3 regions of the Vibrio genomosp. F10 str. 9ZD137 genome follow, and region 3 is predicted to be linked to each of the others. Evidence: predicted binding sites of a transcription regulator. Region 3 holds the regulator's gene; each other region holds the start of a gene.

Region 1 (6,183 bases), on a different contig from region 3:
CGCCACTGACACATTGAGTGATTGCACCATGCCCATCATTGGAATGATGATGTCTTGGTCAGCAAGCTCTAGTGCTTTTTTGGAGGCTCCTACCTTTTCATTGCCAAGAATGATGACGGTCGGTTTGGTGTAATCAATCTCGCGAAAATCAACCGCGGTATCAGATAGGTTCGTGACTAAAATCTGCATGCCCTGTGCTTTGAATTCGGCGACTGCATCAATAATGTCGTTGTGTGTGTCGACTTCTACCCAGTTTCTTGCGCCTGCTGAGGTGTGGCTGAGTGTACGCATCTGAGCACTAGGCCAAATTGCATGGATTTTGTGAATACCGGTTGCATCAGCGGTACGGATAATCGCCGAAACGTTATTGGGTTTATGGACTTCTTCCAAGCACAAAGTGAGGTCGGTTTGACGAGCTTTGAGGACATCTTGAATGCGTTGGTAGCGTTCTAAATTCATAGGTTTCTAATCTTTTTCATTATGATTTTATTGTGCCGATATTGTAAAAATGCGCCCAATTATGAGCGCATTTTAAAGGCGTAAACAAGCTAGTTTCTCTTGCGTCGAACTCTCAACGCTTGAGGCATCACTCGAATCTTCTTCATGATCCCAGCAAGATGCACACGATCTTTCGTTGTCAGTAGCATGGTGATGGTATATAAGCGACCGTCACGCTCTTCCGTTGAAATTCCGTGAATATTCGAGCCCGTTTTAGAGATAACATTGGTCAATTCTGCTAGAGCCCCTTGGCTATTTTGCATATCGATCGTTAACTCGGTAATGAACTCTTGCTCGTAATCTTCGGTCCATTCAACGCCCATGTACTTATCGGGTTCTTTTTGGTACCCGCGAACATTCGGACACGTTTCGCGGTGGACCACAAGGCCACGACCTGGAGAGACGTGCGCTATGATGTGATCATCAGGGATTGGGTGACAACATTTCGCGAACGTCAGTAGGATTCCTTCAGCCCCTCGAATTGGCAGTTTCTTCTTAGGCTTTCCATCTTTGGTGATCACTTCGGTTAATTCATCGCTATCGCCTAGCAAGCGTCGAGCGATGACGATACTCATGAGTTCACCAAGACCAATAGCGGCCAATAAATCTTCCAATGTCGGGATTTTTAGGTCACTCAGCACTTGTTGAATATTGTCTTCACTGACATCGGAAATCGACTGATCACCGAGTGCGTGATTAAGCAGACGACGACCCAGTGTGACCGATTCTTCACGACGCATGGTTTTCAGTACTTGACGAATCTTAGTGCGGGCTCGAGAAGTCACCACATAGTTAAGCCAGGCTGCATTTGGGCGCGCGCCCGGTGCACTGATGATTTCGATGGTTTGCCCGTTCTTTAGCGATTTGCTCAGTGGGTATGGGTTTCTATCGACACGAGCACCGACACACATATTGCCCACATCGGTATGCACCGCGTACGCAAAGTCGACAGCGGTTGCCCCTGCAGGCAGTTCAACGATGCGACCTTTTGGTGTGAAGACGTAAATTTCATCTGGGAACAGATCAGATTTCACGTTTTCAATGAACTCAAAAGAGTTACCGGCACTTTGCTGAAGTTCGAGTAGGCTTTGCATCCAGCGCTGAGCTTTCACTTGCGCTGTTGTGCCAGTGCGATCACTGTCATTTTTATATGACCAGTGCGCAGCGACACCTTTGTCGGCCATTTGGTCCATGTCTTCAGTGCGAATCTGTACTTCAACTGGAACACCGTGAGGGCCAATCATTGAGGTATGTAAAGATTGATAACCATTGGCTTTTGGAACCGCAATGTAATCTTTCATGCGACCAGGGCGAGGCTTATACAAACTGTGAACTTGACCAAGAACGCGGTAACAGGTGTCTACACTGTCGATGACCACACGGAACGCATAGATATCCATAATGGTATGGAATCGCTGATCTTTGGTTTTCATCTTGTTGTAGATGGAATAAAGGTTTTTCTCGCGTCCGAACACTCGAGCTTTGAGCCCAAAATCTTCTAGGCGGCCTTCAATCTCACTGTGAATGCGCTGAATCATCTCTTTTCGGTTGCCACGCGCGGCTTTGACCACTTCTCGAAGGACTCGATAGCGATTAGGGTAGAGCGCTTCAAAACCCAGCTCTTCTAGCTCTGTTTTGATATTGTGGATACCAAGGCGATGCGCCAAAGGAGAGTATATTTCAAGAGTCTCACGAGCGATGCGACGTTTTTTATCAGGGCGCAATGCACCTAATGTACGCATGTTGTGAGTACGGTCAGCAAGCTTGATTAAAATAACGCGGATGTCTTGCACCATTGCAAGGACCATCTTACGGAAGTTTTCAGCTTGAGCTTCTTTGCGATCTCGAAATTTAAGCTTATCCAGCTTAGACACACCATCAACGAGTTCTGCAACTGTATTGCCAAACTGCGCTTCTAAATCTTCTTTTGTGACATCACAGTCTTCAATGACATCGTGAAGGAGAGCAGCTTGTAGAGTTTCAATATCCAGGCGCATTTCAGCTAAGATACGAGACACAGCAACAGGGTGGATGATGTATGGTTCACCGCTTGAGCGGGTTTGCCCTTCATGGGCGTCTCTTGCTACCACATAAGATTGACGCAGAGCCTCAATTTGAGGCTCTGTTAGGTATTCTTGGGCAACGTCTTTGAGGCTATCAAATAGATACAAATTATAGGCCCGGCAGGTTGTTTAATGGTAATAAGCAACTTACTTTACTTTGCAAAGAAATGTACAAAGAAATCACTAGCAAGCCAGTTCTTCGTGGACAAGTTCTTTGCGGACAAGCTAGCGAGTGTGAGCGATGCTACTGACTGCTGCGAGTTCTGCTGCTTCTTGCTCTTGTTGCTCTTGGCGCTCACGTGCGTCTAGAACATCTTTAGTAATAAGCCCTTCTTCGATTTCGCGTAGAGCGATAACCGTTGGCTTATCATTCTCTTCTGGCACTAATGAATCTTTACCGCCAGTCTGCATTTGACGAGCGCGGCGTGCCGAAATAAGAACTAGGTCGAAACGATTACCTACTTTTTCAACAGCATCTTGAACAGTTACGCGTGCCATGAGGACTCCAATTAGTTAACTTAAATTTTTAATGACGAGAAAGTATACAAGCTTATATCAATACTTTCTAGCGATTAAATAGATTTGATCCTAAAGGATCTTGTGTATTAAAGGCGCTAAGAGTGAGTGTGAATTCTCAGAGCCGCTATATTCATTTCGCGTATTTTGGCTAGTCAGGTCGATTATTCAGCCAAAAGTGCGTCAAGCATGCCTTTATACTTGGCTGCTTGTTTATCTTGTTTCAATCTTTCGGCGCGAATAATGGCTTTAAAGTCCATCAGAGCGGCATCGAAGTCATCATTAATGATCACGTAGTCGTATTCATTGTAGTGAGAGATCTCTGCTTTTGCTTCTGCCATGCGTTTGGCAATCACAGCATCGCTGTCTTGACCGCGAGCATTTAAGCGACGTTCAAGCTCGCCATTTGAAGGCGGTAGAATGAAAACGCTGCGAGCCAGTGGCATTTTTTCGCGTATTTGACGAGCGCCTTGCCAGTCAATATCAAGAAAGACATCAATGCCTTTTTCTAAATTTTCTTCAATCCAAACCTGAGAAGTGCCGTAGTAATTACCAAATACTTCTGCGTATTCTAAAAACTGGCCTTTACCGATCAGGTCTTCAAAGTGTTCTTTCTGTACGAAATGGTAGTGAACGCCATCTTGTTCACCCGGACGCATGCCGCGAGTCGTATGAGAAACCGATACTTTCATAGCATAGGTTGGATTGGTTTCTAGCATCGCTGAGATCAAGCTAGATTTTCCTGCGCCGCTAGGTGCAGATACGATATATAGAGTACCTTTGCCCATTTGTACTGTTCCACGTTTGGTTGAATGGAAGTCGAAAGTGCTTCGTCTTCAATTAAAGATAGCACTGACCCAAATTATCGTCACCAAGGGGATAAATCATTGGTCGATTTATCGAGTAAATTGGTGGTTTTTTAGGCCAGAAAAATGGAGGCGAAGAGTAGCATGTTTTACGTGTTTTGGACAAGAGAATGGTCTGGGCAATCACATCACTCTTTATTGGTTGGTATGAGTGAGAAATGCGGATTCGTAAAGAGTAAAAAAGGCAGGATAATGAATATTTTGGCAATCGTTTGCTTGTTTATCAAGCGTTTGATTTATTGTGTAATTTTTATTCTTAATTCATGTCGAAAATCATTGAATTATTCACCGGAGCGATTAAAATTCGCGCCAAAGTTTTATCGCACTGTATATGTTTAGTGATTTGGTCTAAACGTTTCTACTACTGAGCCTAACTCGGTTGCTACAGTCATTTTTGGTTGTGTCGCTGTTAAACGGACCTTCATATTCAGCGTGATAATCCCACCGAATTTTTAAATTAACTGAATAGGGTTCCGTTGTGAGCATCGATACTAGTATTAAGGATAGAGCGTCTGATTCTTTTCTTGAGTCAACCTTCAAAATTACCGAAAGAAAATCCACCATTGGCACAGAGCTGTATGCCGGCTTTATTACTTTTTTGGCCATGAGTTACATCCTCGCGGTTAACCCAGCGATTCTAGGTGATATTCCTGGTATGGATCGTGGTGCCATCTTTACCGCTACCGCACTGGCGGCTGCGCTTGCAACGCTGGTGATGGGCGTATTTGGTAATTACCCTGTGATGCTTGCACCAGGGATGAGTATGAACGGCTTTTTTAAAGGGCTATTGTTCAGTGGCTCTGTCGCTTTGGTTTGGCATGAAGCGTTGTTTGGTATTTTCTTATCAGGTGTGCTCTATCTAATTCTTTCAATGACGAACTTGCGCAAAGCCATGATTGAGTCGATTCCCGAAGATCTTAAGTTGGCGATTACCGTTTCTCTCGGCCTATTTATCGCTTTTCTAGGCTTAAAGAACGCAGGCATCATTGTGTCGAATCCGTTTGTTCTTGTCGGTATGGGAGATATTACTAATCCACAAGTGTTGATCGCGTTCATCAGTATTTTTATAGCTTTGGGCTGTATGGTTCGTGATATTAAACTGGCGACGTTCATTTCGTTTGTTTCAGCGATCGTTTTAACCATTCTTGCTGATATTTTCTTGGGCACCAATCACGCGCCGATCCCAGATCAGTTTGTCACTATGCCACCAAGTATGGAAGGCAGTTTTGGTGCGATCTTTAACTTCTCAGGATTTACCGCAGAGAAGATGTTTGATCTGCTTTTCATCGTGATCATCTTCTTGATTGTCGATTTCTTTGATGGGCTAAGTACGATTGTTGGTGTTGGTCGTGATGCGGGTATTATCGATAAAGATGGCAAGGTACCGAATGCACGCTCAGCATTGGTTGCTGATGCAGGCGGAACCGTGATTGGTTCAGTATTAGGTACGACGTCTATTACCGCATTCTCTGAATCGGGTATTGCTTCTTCACAAGGGGCGAAAACTGGCTTGGCTGCGGTGATGGTTGCCGGTTTATTCTTAATCTCGCTATTCTTATATCCGCTGTTCTCTATCTTCTCTGCTGCGATGGTGGCACCCGCGATGGTGGTGGTTGGTATCTACATGATTGGTCGCCTAGGTCAAATTAACTGGGAAAAGAAAGAGTCACGCATTGCTGCCTTCTTTACCATCATGTTTACAGTATTAAGTTTCTCTCCTGCAAACGGCATGGCGATGGGCTTTATCAGTTATGCATTTACGATGGTGGTTGCGGGTAAAGGCAAGCAAGTCCACCCAGTGATTTACGCGCTGAGTGTGTTGTTCATGACTTACTTGGTTCTATTATAAATTAAGTGATTAACTGTCCAGTAAAAATAAAAAAACCAGAGCAAAAAATGGCTCTGGTTTTTTTGATCTCAAAATAATTAACTTTATTCTATATTCTGGATCTGCTCGCGCATTTGCTCGATAAGCACTTTTAACTCAACACCTGATGCAGTGATGTCGGTGCTGATAGATTTAGACGCTAGCGTATTGGATTCGCGGTTGAACTCTTGCATCATGAAGTCTAGTTTACGACCACAAGCGCCACCTCTCTTCATCACAGCATTGGCTTCTTTCACGTGTGAATCTAAGCGATCCAGCTCTTCGGCTACATCGGATTTTTGTGCAAGCAAGATAAGCTCTTGTTCGACGCGAGAGCCATCGAGTTCAATGTTCGCTTCTTCAAACTTCTTCA
Region 2 (6,183 bases), on a different contig from region 3:
CAGGGACACCTTTGTTCGACGCATTGAGAACGGCTTGGCTCTCAGGGATAACCCCAAGAAGTGGAATGTGCAGAATTTCTTCCACATCTTCCACGCTGAGCATTTCGCCCAATGTAACACGCGCTGGATTGTAACGAGTGAGTAATAAGTGCTGCTTAACCGGTGGCAAGCCTTCTTCTGCACGACGTGATTTAGAATCCAAGATACCAAGAATACGGTCAGAATCTCGAACCGAAGACACCTCTGGGTTCGTGGTAACAATGGCTTCATCGGCAAAATACAGCGCCATGAGAGCGCCTTGCTCAATACCTGCTGGTGAGTCACAAATAATGAAATCAAACCCCATTTCATCTAACTGATCGAAGACTCGGCGCACACCTTCTTTGGTTAAAGCATCTTTATCACGAGTTTGTGATGCAGGTAAAATGAACAGATTTTCAGCTCTTTTATCCTTGATTAACGCTTGATTTAATGTCGCTTCACCGTTGATCACATTAACAAAGTCATAAACGACACGGCGTTCACAGCCCATGATCAAATCAAGATTTCTTAAACCAATATCAAAGTCAATAACAGCGGTTTTTTGTCCTTTGAGTGCCAGCCCTGATGCGATGGCGGAACTTGAAGTCGTTTTACCTACGCCACCTTTACCTGACGTGACAACAATAATGCGAGCCATGGTTTTTCCTTTTTAATTATAGTGTGAGTGTTTCAAGCGTCAGTGAATCATTATCCATGCTGATCATGACTTTCTTCTGCCAAAACGTCTCTTCAATCTTATCGCTCAACCAGTAGTTCCCTGAAATCGACACCAGTTCAGCTTGTAAATCGTTGCAAAATATTCTTGCTTGTTGTTGCCCATTCGCACCGGCAATGGCGCGCCCACGAAGTGTTCCATGAATATGAATAGAACCATCGGCGATAACTTCTGCACCCGCACTTACGTGGTTTAAAATGACTAAGTCGCCATCCTTTGCATACACCTGTTGCCCTGAGCGTACAGGTGTACGAATCACAGTGGGCGGAGCCATCTGCGCGGGAGCTTGAGCTCGTGTATTGGTCGCGGACATAACCGCAAACCCAGCGTCTGTTGCTAGGTTTTGAAGTCGCTTATCTTTACTGCCAGTGATCCCTACTGGAATCATTCCAACCTCTTCAATGCCCATTTTTAATGTGGTGAAATCGATATCCCCTTCTACTTTCGCAATATTGATAACAACGGGAGCAGAGGTGAAGAAAGCAGGGGCTTGCGACACTTTTTCTTTAAGAAATGTAACTGTTTTAGTGACTTCGTTATCAGAAAGATGTAACACTGACAAAGTGAAGCTGCTGCCTTTTAAATCGGGAGTATTGGACATTATATTTTTCTGCCTTTACTGAAACGGCATTGCCTGAAGCTGAGGGTCTCATGTTATATTTCATGACTTGTGACGGCAAGTGCTGTTGCGGTTAATTTTCAAAACTCTAACGTTATTTAAATGAATGACTCAACATTTAATCAAAAGGCGACTTATGCTTTGTTCTATATATAAAAGTTCTAAGAAAGAAGGGACTTACCTGTACATCCCGAAGAAGGATGATTTTTCACAAGTTCCTGACACCTTGATGCAAATGTTCGGTAAACCTATATTTGTGATGGTGATAAAACTGGATAAGCATAAACTGGCTCAAGGGAACAGAGAAAAGGTGCAAAAATCGTTGGATGACGAAGGCTTTTTCTTGCAACTGCCACCACCCCAAGAGAATTTGCTCGATAAATATAAAGAACAAAAAGCACAACAAAAATAGTGCGAAGATTGCTCAAGGAGGGCAGTTTGAAAAAAATTCTATCAGTATTACTAGGTTTAGGTTTGTCATGCTCGGCAATAGCCAATGAACTGAGTTTTGAACAATACGTTGAGAAGTTAAAGGAAGAAGCGATAGAGCAGGGCATTTCGCCTGACATGGTCACTCGCGCTTTTGAAAAGGTTACTTTCAAGCCTCGAGCTGTGACGGCTGATAGAAACCAACCAGAGAAGAAACTCACGCTTGACGAATACATTCCAAGAGCGGTTCCTGATTGGAAAGTGAAACAGGCGAAAGACTTATACAACAAGCACTATGCCGATCTCAAGCGTATTGGTGATGAGTATGGTGTGCAGCCACAGTACATTGTTGCTTTGTGGGGCGTTGAAAGTAACTTCGGTAAATTTACCGGTAATTACAGTGTCATTGATGCATTAACCACACTGGCGTACGAAGGGCGCAGAGAAGCGTTCTTTCGTAAAGAGGCAATGGCGGCATTAACCATTTTAGATGAAGGCCACATAACCCCTGAAGCGATGAAAGGTTCTTGGGCGGGTGCGATGGGTCAGTGTCAGTTTATGCCAAGCTCCTTTTTGGCTTTTGCTGCAGACGGCAATGGTGATGGAAAGAAAGATATCTGGAACACAAAGGCTGATGTGTTCGCATCAACAGCCAATTACTTAAGCCAATCGGGTTGGGATGATACCTACACCTGGGGGCGTCAAGTTCAGGTGCCAGAATCGGTGGATATTCAGTTGCAAGGCCGAACTGCCGATAAAGGCAAGTACATCCAGCAATGGAGTGAACTAGGCATCACCCGATATGACGGTAGCCCATTACCCAAGCTCGATACCGATATTAAAGCATGGCTAATTATGCCTGATGACTACAAAGGCCGTACTTATCTGGTCTACAACAATTACAACGTTCTCATGAAGTGGAACCGATCTTACTACTTTGCGCTCGCAGTGAGCCACTTAGCAGACCGTATTACGTATTAAAAGCACGTCAAACACAAAAGGCTCCTATGAAGGAGCCTTTTTATTGCATAGAGCTTCTTGTTATCGAGCCCTGCTTCTATCGTTCATTTCTCTAGATAGTTTATATCTCTAAACAGCGAATATATCTAAATAGCTCTGAGCTTACTTTTCAGTATGGAATTGTTCACAAGCAATCATCGTATTTTCAATAAGGCTGGCAACGGTCATAGGGCCGACTCCACCGGGTACTGGAGTGATGTAGCTAGCGTTTTCTTTTGCGGCATCATATTCCACATCGCCAACAAGCTTGCCCGACTCTAAGCGGTTAATACCGACATCAACCACAATCGCGCCTTTCTTAATCCAGGCACCAGGAACAAAGTTGGGTTTACCCACCGCCACGACGACAACATCAGCTTGACGTACATGCCCTTCAAGATCTTTCGTAAAGCGATGACAAGTCGTTGTCGTACAACCTGCCAACAAAAGCTCTAATGTCATCGGTCTGCCGACAATGTTTGATGCTCCAACAACAACGGCATGTTTACCGCGAAGATCGATATTGTAACGATCGAGAAGCGTGATAATACCTTTTGGTGTGCATGAGCGTAGTTTAGGAATACGCTGAGCCAAGCGACCGACGTTGTATGGGTGGAAACCATCGACGTCTTTTTCAGGAATGATGCTTTCAAGAACATGGGTCGCATCGATTCCTGCAGGAAGAGGCAGTTGAACCAGAATGCCATCGATTTCAGGATCATTGTTTAGCTGTTCAACCAGTGCAAGCAATTCACTTTCAGAGGCCGTCGGTGGCAGGTCGTAAGACTTAGACACAAACCCAACTTCTTCACAGGCGCGTCGTTTGCTACCTACATAAACCTGAGAAGCCGGGTCTTCACCCACGAGCACTACAGCAAGCCCTGGAGCCCTTAAACCGGCGTTCACTCGTGCTTTTACACGGGCTGAAACTTCTGAGCGAACGGTTTGAGAGATAAGTGTTCCGTCGATATTTTGAGCAGTCATGACGTTCCTTCATTCTGATAGTCAATTCTTATAAAACTATTGTCGCAGAATTTACGGTTAACATCCATAAGCAAACGTTTGCGTCTAGCGCGAATTGTGGTTTTTATAGCCGCATGACTCTTTTTTAAACACTTAACCAACAAAGTGGAATAAACCCATTGCTTTACTCATTTCTATTCGTATAATTCTTTCCTGTAGCGCGCCCTTAGCTCAGCTGGATAGAGCACGTCCCTTCTAAGGATGTGGTCAGAGGTTCGAATCCTCTAGGGCGTGCCATATTCTATAAGGCCTGACGACTTTTTAAGTTGTCAGGCCTTTGTTGTTTTTGGCGTCTTTACTCAAGTCTTTACTCAGATCTGTAGTCAAGTAAGCGAAGAGCTAGAAAGGCCTAAATGAGATTCTTGAACGCCTTACTGATCTTTTGTAGCGCAATGTTATCAAGTAGGGGATGAAAAGAAGCGGCTGATACCAACACAATGTCCACGGATGGCAACGGAGGCATATCGTCTAGAATCTTAAGGTCATTGGACACGCTTATCTTACCCATCGCTCCTATCCCCATTCTTTCCCTAACAATAGCGCGTTGAGCGGATGCCGTATTGCAGCAAGCCAGCAATTGATAGGCAGTTCCTCGTTTTATTAACCCCTCGACCGCCGCTGCGTGGTAATTGCAGTCTGATTGAAACAGTGCCAACGGGATAGGTTTAGTGTCGTCGATAGAAAAGTCGTGATGTGAAATCCAAACCCCTTGATCTCGTGCAAGCCAATACCCTTCTTCGCTCTCGGCTAACCGAGTGAGAATCGCGGCATCCAGCTTTCCGTCATCAAGCCATTCTCTTAACGTTAAACTGGGCTGACTGAACACTTGTATGGAACAAGTCGGTTCAGACTCTTGAAGTAAACGAATCACTTTTGGCAGAATACTGTCGTTGTAATCTTCTGGACACCCAAGGCGAAGTGGGTGTTTGTTTTTGTAGCGTTTCACTTGTTTAAGTGCGGTATTATGCATGTTGACTAAATGCTCTGCATGAGCTCTAAGGGCGAGCCCTGCTTCACTTAATACGAGGTTTCGTCCTTCTTTTTCGAACAACTTAACACTGAGCTCATCTTCCAGTTTTCGCATTTGAGCGCTAAAAGCGGATTGAGTACGGTTAATCTGTTTAGCCGCTCGAGTAAAGCTGCCAGTGTCGCCAAAGGCGAGAAAACTCTTTAGAGCATCAAAGTCCATGTTGAACGTTTATCCATCGGTTTAATAAATAGGTTGTATCGAAACTATCCGTTAGTTATTCAGAAAACAATCCCCTAAGCTGAGTTTTCTAATCAAAGGAACAGGCAGGAGGCCTAGATGAAACTCATTATCGGTAACCAAAATTATTCAAGCTGGTCATTACGTGCATGGCTTATATTTGCTCAATACGATGTAAATATTGAAGTCTCGAAACTCAAACTTTACACCGAAGAATTCTATCAAAAACTGAGTGGTGTGACTCCTGCAGGTAAAGTCCCTGTGCTGATAGACAATGGGGTGTCCATTTGGGATTCTCTCGCTATTTTGGAATATGTGAATGAAGCTTTTCTCGAAGGGAAAGCGTGGCCTGAAGATAGATATTTGAGAGCTCAAGCTCGTGCCATTTCTGCTGAAATGCATTCGGGGTTCATGAGTTTACGTAGTGAGCTACCGATGAATTGCCGAGCAAATAGAAAAGTGGAACTGAGTCCTGAAGCGATAAATGAGATAGCTCGGGTTGAGCAGTTATGGTCAGCTCAAATGGCGTGTTACCCTGGTGGGTGGCTGTTCGGTGAGTGGTCCATTGCCGATGCGATGTATGCTCCTCTCGCCCTCCGTTTTCAGTCGTATGGTGTTGAGTTATCTGCCCAGGCTAAACAATACCAAATTAAAGTACTGAACAGCTCTGCAGTGAAACGTTGGCTTGCTGAAGCCAATGAAGAAACTGAGGTGGTAAAAGAAGCAGAACGATAAGTAATATGGTGTGAATATATCTTTTAAAGCAGGTTTAGACCTCTAGAGTAGTGGGTAACAGGCATAGCGGGTGGTCAAATAAATGATCACCATCGTTTAGCTCGGAAAGATACGTAAGTATTGCTCTTTTGAACGATGGGGCTGCCCATATCTGATATTTGCCACCCCAAACGTAATGATAATCAATTGCATTTGGGGTGGGTTATATTTACTCTAGGTACTTCTTCGTTATATTGACTTCTTTTTATGCCTCAAGATTTTTTCATGAATCAATTGTTTGAATTTTCTAAGCAGATAACGCCTTACCTTGCTGGAAAATTAGAATCGCTACCCAACAACCCACAACAACACGGCATTATTCATTTTGATCACAACAGCAGTCTGCTTATTCAAGATCTCTATGAAAGCATCGCG
Region 3 (6,183 bases):
ATATTAAAAGCCCGAAGTCATAAAGTTCGGGCTGTTTTGTCTATCCTATGAATAAATACCGTGATTGTGGGAACACAATCTTTTACGAATGCTAGGTTTAGTCTCCGGCAAACATATACCCCTCGCCATGGACAGTGACAAAAATTTGGGGGTTCTTTGCGTCGTATTCCATTTTCGCTCTCATGCGTCTGATCAACACATCAATAGTACGATCGTTTGGCGCATCAACGCGGTGACTGATCATGTTGAGTATACGTTCTCGGCTTAGCACTTGGTTAGGGTACGATGATAACGCAACAAGCAATTCGTATTCGGCTTTGGTCAGTTTAACCGGAACACCATCACGACTAAGTGCTCTGCGCTGAATATCAAACGTCCAATCACTAAAGTGAACCAATTTCTCGTTGGCGTCTTTTACCGCAGGGAGAGAAGAGGCATTCTTTGCTGTTGAGATCCGCCACAATAAATTTTTCACTCGAACCAGCAGTTCACGTAATTCAAAGGGTTTGGTGACGTAATCATCCGCGCCCATTTCTAAGCCAACAATCTTATCAATGCTGTCGGTTCGCCCGGTTACCAAAATAATACCCATGTCCGACTGACTTCGCAGTTCTCGTGTCAACATCAGGCCATCAGAGCCTGGAAGGTTAATGTCAAGCATGACCAAATCGACAGAGGACATGTTCAATATTTCATGCATCTGTTCACCGCTTTGAGCTTCACTCACCGTATAGCCTTCATTCTGAAAGTAGCCGACCAGCTTACTGCGTGTGACAGCATCGTCTTCGACGACCAGTATATGATAAGTCATTTAACCCACTTATTTTTATTCATTGGAATGATTTTGCTAGAGCCATTCTATTCATAATTCATCACAATTCTAGCTCATCCGGTTAAGTTTGGACAAATCTTGCAAGTTTATTGATTCAAAACAAGATAGCTGAATCTGTTCATAATTCGACATAATTTCACAATTTTTATCATACTCTTAAGTAACCCTGTTCATTTTTATTCGTTAAACTAGAAAGATTATTTCTGTTAAGGCTAATGACAATGCAAGAAACAAAAGCATTCAACGAAAAACGTGCTGAAATCTACTGGTGGCTATCTAGTCTATTCGCCAAAGAACTCACAGAACCGGATGTCGAACAGTACCAGTCGGCTCAGATTAGAGCTTTCCTTACTGGTTTGGGAGAGAACCCATCATTAAAGCCTGCGATTGATAAACTCGTTGATGCACTGAATCGACTGCAAGATAGAGAAGATGCACAACTTGAGTTATCTGCTGACTTTTGTGACCTATTTTTAAAGTCAGAGAAAGATTCGGCTCTGCCATACGCGTCAATTTATATTGGCGAGGCTGGAATACTCAACGATACCCCTGCAAAGGAAATGGCGGATCTGATGGCGAAGCATAATGTGGCAGTTCATGAAACCCTCAATGAACCGGCTGATCATATCGCTATTGAGCTCGATTTTTTAGGTCACCTGATTATCCGTTCCAATGAAGTTGAAATAGAAAAGCACCTTGACCAAGCGCTGATTGAGCAAGAACAGTTTATCTCAACCTACTTGTTATCTTGGGTCCCGCAATTCACCCATAAATGTCAGCAATTGGATGATTTCGGTTTCTATGCTGCAGTATCTGAATTGATGAGTGCTTTTCTGGAACTCGATTACCAGTACTTAACTGGCGAGTAAAAACTCGATATAAACACCATGATATTGTCTAATTGTCGTTTTAGATCACGCGAATATGACCGCTTTTCATTGCTTGTCCTTCACATGACGTCTAAAATTGAAATAATAACGACAAAAGAATGACTAACTAACCGCTATTATTGGCGGTTTTTGTGTTTTTACTCATAATAAGATGTTTTTGCTCATGTAAGCACTGAAACGCTTTGTTAGTGAATGGAATTGCAACTGCAATTAACAGGAAAAGAATTATGGCCACAATTAAAGATGTTGCTCGCTTAGCTGGCGTATCAACGACCACTGTTTCTCACGTTATCAATAAAACGCGATTCGTGGCAGAAACGACACAAGAAAAAGTGAATAAAGCCGTTGAAGAGCTCAACTACGCGCCAAGTGCCGTTGCCCGCAGCTTAAAATGCAACACAACACGAACTATTGGCATGCTGGTCACTCAGTCTACTAATCTTTTCTTTTCTGAAGTCATTGACGGTGTTGAAAGCTATTGTTATCGCCAAGGCTACACGCTGATTCTTTGTAACACCGGCGGTATCTATGAAAAACAGCGTGACTATATTCGCATGCTGGCCGAGAAACGAGTGGATGGCATTCTGGTCATGTGTTCTGACCTTACTGAAGAACTTCGAGAAATGCTTGATCGTCACTCAACCATTCCAAAGGTTGTCATGGATTGGGGCCCAGAAAGCTCCCAGGCTGATAAAATAATCGATAATTCAGAAGAAGGTGGTTATCTCGCCACAAAATACCTGATTGATAAAGGCCATAAAGATATTGCCTGTCTAAGCGGGCATTTTGAAAAAGCAGCATGCCAAGAGCGCATTTTAGGCTTTAAGCGAGCATTGACAGAAGCCAACCTAAAAATCGATGAAGATTGGATCTTAGAAGGTAACTTTGAGTGTGATACCGCAGTCTTAGCAGCAGACCAAATTGCGGCGATGGACAACAAACCAACGGCCATTTTCTGTTTCAACGACACGATGGCTCTCGGTTTAATCAGTCGCTTGGGGCAAAAAGGGATTAACGTTCCTAACGATATCTCTGTCATTGGTTATGACAATATTGAGCTTGCTGAGTACTTTTCTCCTCCACTAACGACCGTACACCAACCCAAACGTCGTGTAGGTAAAAATGCATTTGAAATTTTGCTTGAGAGAATCAAAGATAAAGATCACGAAAAGCGCATATTTGAGATGCACCCTGAAATCGTAGAACGAAACACCGTAAAGGATCTCAATAAGTAGTTTGCTTTGACCGGCTTTTCTTTACTTGCTAATTATATGTTATAGTTTAGACTCAATATTGAGATGAATTTGTTGGATGAACATCACACTAACCAGGCGGTTTTGTGATTCTCATTCAAATTGATCAAAGCTTTATTTTCAGTCACGCACAGGGCAAACCACTTGAAAAGGTGGGACGCAAAGCCTCCGGCCTAAACCAAACATTCTGTTTATCACAGGAGTTGGTAGGTAGCGGGGTTACCGATGGCAAGCAATGCAAACATAAAATTTACCCGTAAATGACACAGTTTCTGCATATTTTGCTAACCTCTCGGACCTGATTTGGTGGCGTATTTAACATACACCGAGAACATACAGCATGGATAAACCAATACTAAAAGACTCAATGAGGCTGTTTGAACAGCTTGGACGAGTAAAGTCTCGTTCAATGTTTGGCGGTTTCGGTATTTTTGTTGAAGACACAATGTTTGCACTTGTTGTAAATGACAAACTTCACATAAGAGCCGATAGCATTGCCGTTAAAAAGTTCAAGCAGCAAGGCTATATGCCATATGTCTATAAAAAGCGCGGACACCCTGTCGTAACAAAATATTATGCGTTACCTGATGATTGGATGTCAGATTCAGCAACCACTCTCGCTGAAGCGAAAAACTCATTAGAGATTGCAAAGAAAGAGAAAGAAAGCCAAGCATCTGCAAAACCGGATCGCCTTAAGGATTTACCAAATCTTAGGTTGGCAACGGAAAGAATGCTGAAAAAAGCGGGTATTGATTCTGTAGCAACTCTTGAGGAACAAGGCTCTGTAGCCGCTTATAAGGCCATTCAGCAATCTCACCCATCAGATGTGGGGCTGGAGCTTCTTTGGGCGCTAGAAGGCGCCATTAAGGGGACTCACTGGTCTGTTATTCCCCAAGAGAGACGGGAAGAACTCGCGAATCGATTAAGATAACTCAAAAAAGCCAACATTCATATGTTGGTTTTTTTATGCCTCGTTATCAGCATCAAAGCTTGAATCTTTTTATTCTATTGCTACTTGAAATTTTTTCACCCTAATACGGTTCTCTATAAACACATCAACTTACTGGTTCTCTAACTATGAATAAAAAAATACTCTTTGCCATTTTTCTGATAGGCACCATTTTGTTTCTAACGATAAACTACGGGCACCTTTTGACTTTAGAGAATGCAAAGTCACAGCAAGAATCATTGAGTAATATTATTGAATCCAACTTTGTAATCGCAGCGCTAAGTTACTTTGTGATTTATATCGTTGTGGTCGCATTTTCTATCCCAGGTGCTGCGGTTGTTACTCTATTAGGTGCCGCGTTGTTTGGATTTTGGACCAGCTTAGTTCTAGTTTCTTTTGCCAGCTCAATAGGCGCAACGCTTGCCTTTCTTAGTAGTCGATTTTTGTTGAAGGAATGGGTTCAAAAGAAATTCGGTTCCAAACTCTCGACGATTAATGAAGGGGTAGAAAAAGATGGTGCGTTTTATCTTTTTTCACTGCGTCTTATCCCTGTTGTTCCATTCTTTTTGATCAACCTTTTAATGGGATTGACGCCAATATCAGCTTTAAGATTCTACCTCGTGAGTCAACTCGGTATGCTACCGGGTACCGCTGTCTATCTTAACGCGGGAACACAACTCGCCAACATAGAAAGCCTTTCAGGCATTGTCTCCTTGCCTGTAATTCTATCGTTTGTTTTGTTGGGGCTATTTCCAATCATCACCAAGAAAGCTATGACGATAATAAGAAAGAGTGACTCTGCGAAGCAAAATGAAGGGTAACGTATTCTTGAGGCAAAAAAGTCGTGGTGCTACGGAATAAGGCTCGTGTAGCACCTAATTGATCTTGCTTGGGTGGGATTCTTGCGTGAGTGGAATCTACCTATCGAGTGCAGTTTTTAATAAACTCTATAGAGTAACGATTAAATTCTTCCGGGCGCTCAACATTACATACATGGCCACAATTAGGTATTTCTAGCAGTTTGCTATCTTGATGAGCCGCAACCATTTCTTTTACCGGTTGGATAAACATATAGTCTTGCTCACCCATTAAATAGAGTGTCGGGATCGGTAACTCTCTATTTTTGAAGTACTTCATCAATGGGTTGACTTCCGCCGTCAAAATAAACCAACGTTTAAACTCTTTCTGACATAATTTTTTTGCCTCTCGTACAAACATATGACGAGACTCTTTCTGATTGCGCTGAGGCATAACAACATAAGCAAACAAACGATATAACCACATGTACGGGATGATGTGTTTACTCAAGTCACCAAGTTTTATTAATATTTGAGAACGAATATTAAGCCGTGTAACAGCGCCCCCTAAAACCATACTATGTACACGCTCTGACGCAATCTCTGCAATGTTCTGAACGATGATCGTCCCTAGAGACATGCCAACAAAGTGGGCAGAGCGAATTTTAACGTGATCCAGTACTTTCAAAATATCCAGGGTCACTTCTCTAAACGTATAACGATTCGCAATAAGATCTTTGATAAATAGATTTGATTTTCCATGCCCACGAAGATCAAGCAGCAAGATATTGAAATGCTCTTTGTATGCTTTAATCTGTTTGAACCATATCGACGAGCTTCCACCTGCCCCGTGCACAAAAACCACCCACTCATTACTTGAAGGGTGTTCGTATGTCTTATGAAAAAGTAGAGTTTGTGACATTATTCAATAAAACCTAAATACGCAATCTAATGAACCTAACATAGAAGCCTACCATATTTTATCGCAAATGCTATTTATCGGATAATAAACACCATTCAAATAGTATTCTAGTTGTTGCCTGACGCAACCATTCACATAGGGATACATTAACGTTACAGAATCTAAACCGCACAACCTTTATCGTTTAAGCAAAAAAAGCACCCGTAGGCGCTTGAATGTATAGAGTGTTATTGAGTACTTCGATACATAGCTAAATAGTGCTTAGCTGCATCATCCCAACAAAAATTCTTTTTCATTGCATCTAGCTGCAGTCGACGAATCTCTGGGGTATTTTGTGCATAAAGTAACAGTGAACGCATAAGCGTCAGCAAAAGAGCATTTGCCGTTGGCTCAGTAAAGACAAAACCTGTTGCTTGTTCAGGGTTCTCATCGTAATCCGTGACGCTGTCTTTTAAACCGCCCACTCCGCGTACTATCGGAAGTGTGCCGTAGGACATACTATAAATCTGATTCAAGCCACACGGCTCAAACTCAGACGGC

What was found. The regulator PurR, encoded in region 3, represses purine synthesis genes. The targets are predictions, from matches to a motif close to TNANGNAAACGTTTNCNTNA.
Region 1: ACP45E_RS08560 (NCS2 family permease) is a predicted target of PurR. The motif match lies at 4,144-4,163, and genes of this name have one in related genera.
Region 2: folD (bifunctional methylenetetrahydrofolate dehydrogenase/methenyltetrahydrofolate cyclohydrolase FolD) is a predicted target of PurR. The motif match lies at 3,855-3,874, and genes of this name have one in related genera.

The regions. Positions count from the first base shown of each region.
Region 1 is NZ_JBNGCJ010000381.1:1,387-7,569, forward strand. It holds gene trmH (tRNA (guanosine(18)-2'-O)-methyltransferase TrmH) at 1-459, opposite strand, end outside; gene spoT (bifunctional GTP diphosphokinase/guanosine-3',5'-bis pyrophosphate 3'-pyrophosphohydrolase) at 549-2,669, opposite strand; gene rpoZ (DNA-directed RNA polymerase subunit omega) at 2,787-3,059, opposite strand; gene gmk (guanylate kinase) at 3,242-3,865, opposite strand; purine riboswitch at 4,249-4,348, shown strand; gene ACP45E_RS08560 (NCS2 family permease) at 4,422-5,792, shown strand; gene ACP45E_RS08565 (YicC/YloC family endoribonuclease) at 5,876-6,183, opposite strand, start outside.
Region 2 is NZ_JBNGCJ010000201.1:8,753-14,935, forward strand. It holds gene minD (septum site-determining protein MinD) at 1-679, opposite strand, end outside; gene minC (septum site-determining protein MinC) at 696-1,358, opposite strand; gene ACP45E_RS02700 (YcgL domain-containing protein) at 1,513-1,788, shown strand; gene ACP45E_RS02705 (lytic murein transglycosylase) at 1,815-2,786, shown strand; gene folD (bifunctional methylenetetrahydrofolate dehydrogenase/methenyltetrahydrofolate cyclohydrolase FolD) at 2,928-3,788, opposite strand; tRNA gene ACP45E_RS02715 (tRNA-Arg) at 3,988-4,064, shown strand; gene ACP45E_RS02720 (LysR family transcriptional regulator) at 4,177-5,016, opposite strand; gene ACP45E_RS02725 (glutathione S-transferase family protein) at 5,134-5,769, shown strand; gene ACP45E_RS02730 (siderophore ferric iron reductase) at 6,016-6,183, shown strand, end outside.
Region 3 is NZ_JBNGCJ010001040.1:3,851-10,033, forward strand. It holds gene torR (two-component system response regulator TorR) at 98-811, opposite strand; gene torD (molecular chaperone TorD) at 1,054-1,701, shown strand; gene purR (HTH-type transcriptional repressor PurR) at 1,950-2,957, shown strand; cyclic di-GMP riboswitch class I at 3,100-3,202, shown strand; gene ACP45E_RS22100 (TfoX/Sxy family DNA transformation protein) at 3,316-3,906, shown strand; gene ACP45E_RS22105 (TVP38/TMEM64 family protein) at 4,053-4,745, shown strand; gene ACP45E_RS22110 (alpha/beta fold hydrolase) at 4,846-5,643, opposite strand; gene glgA (glycogen synthase GlgA) at 5,871-6,183, opposite strand, start outside.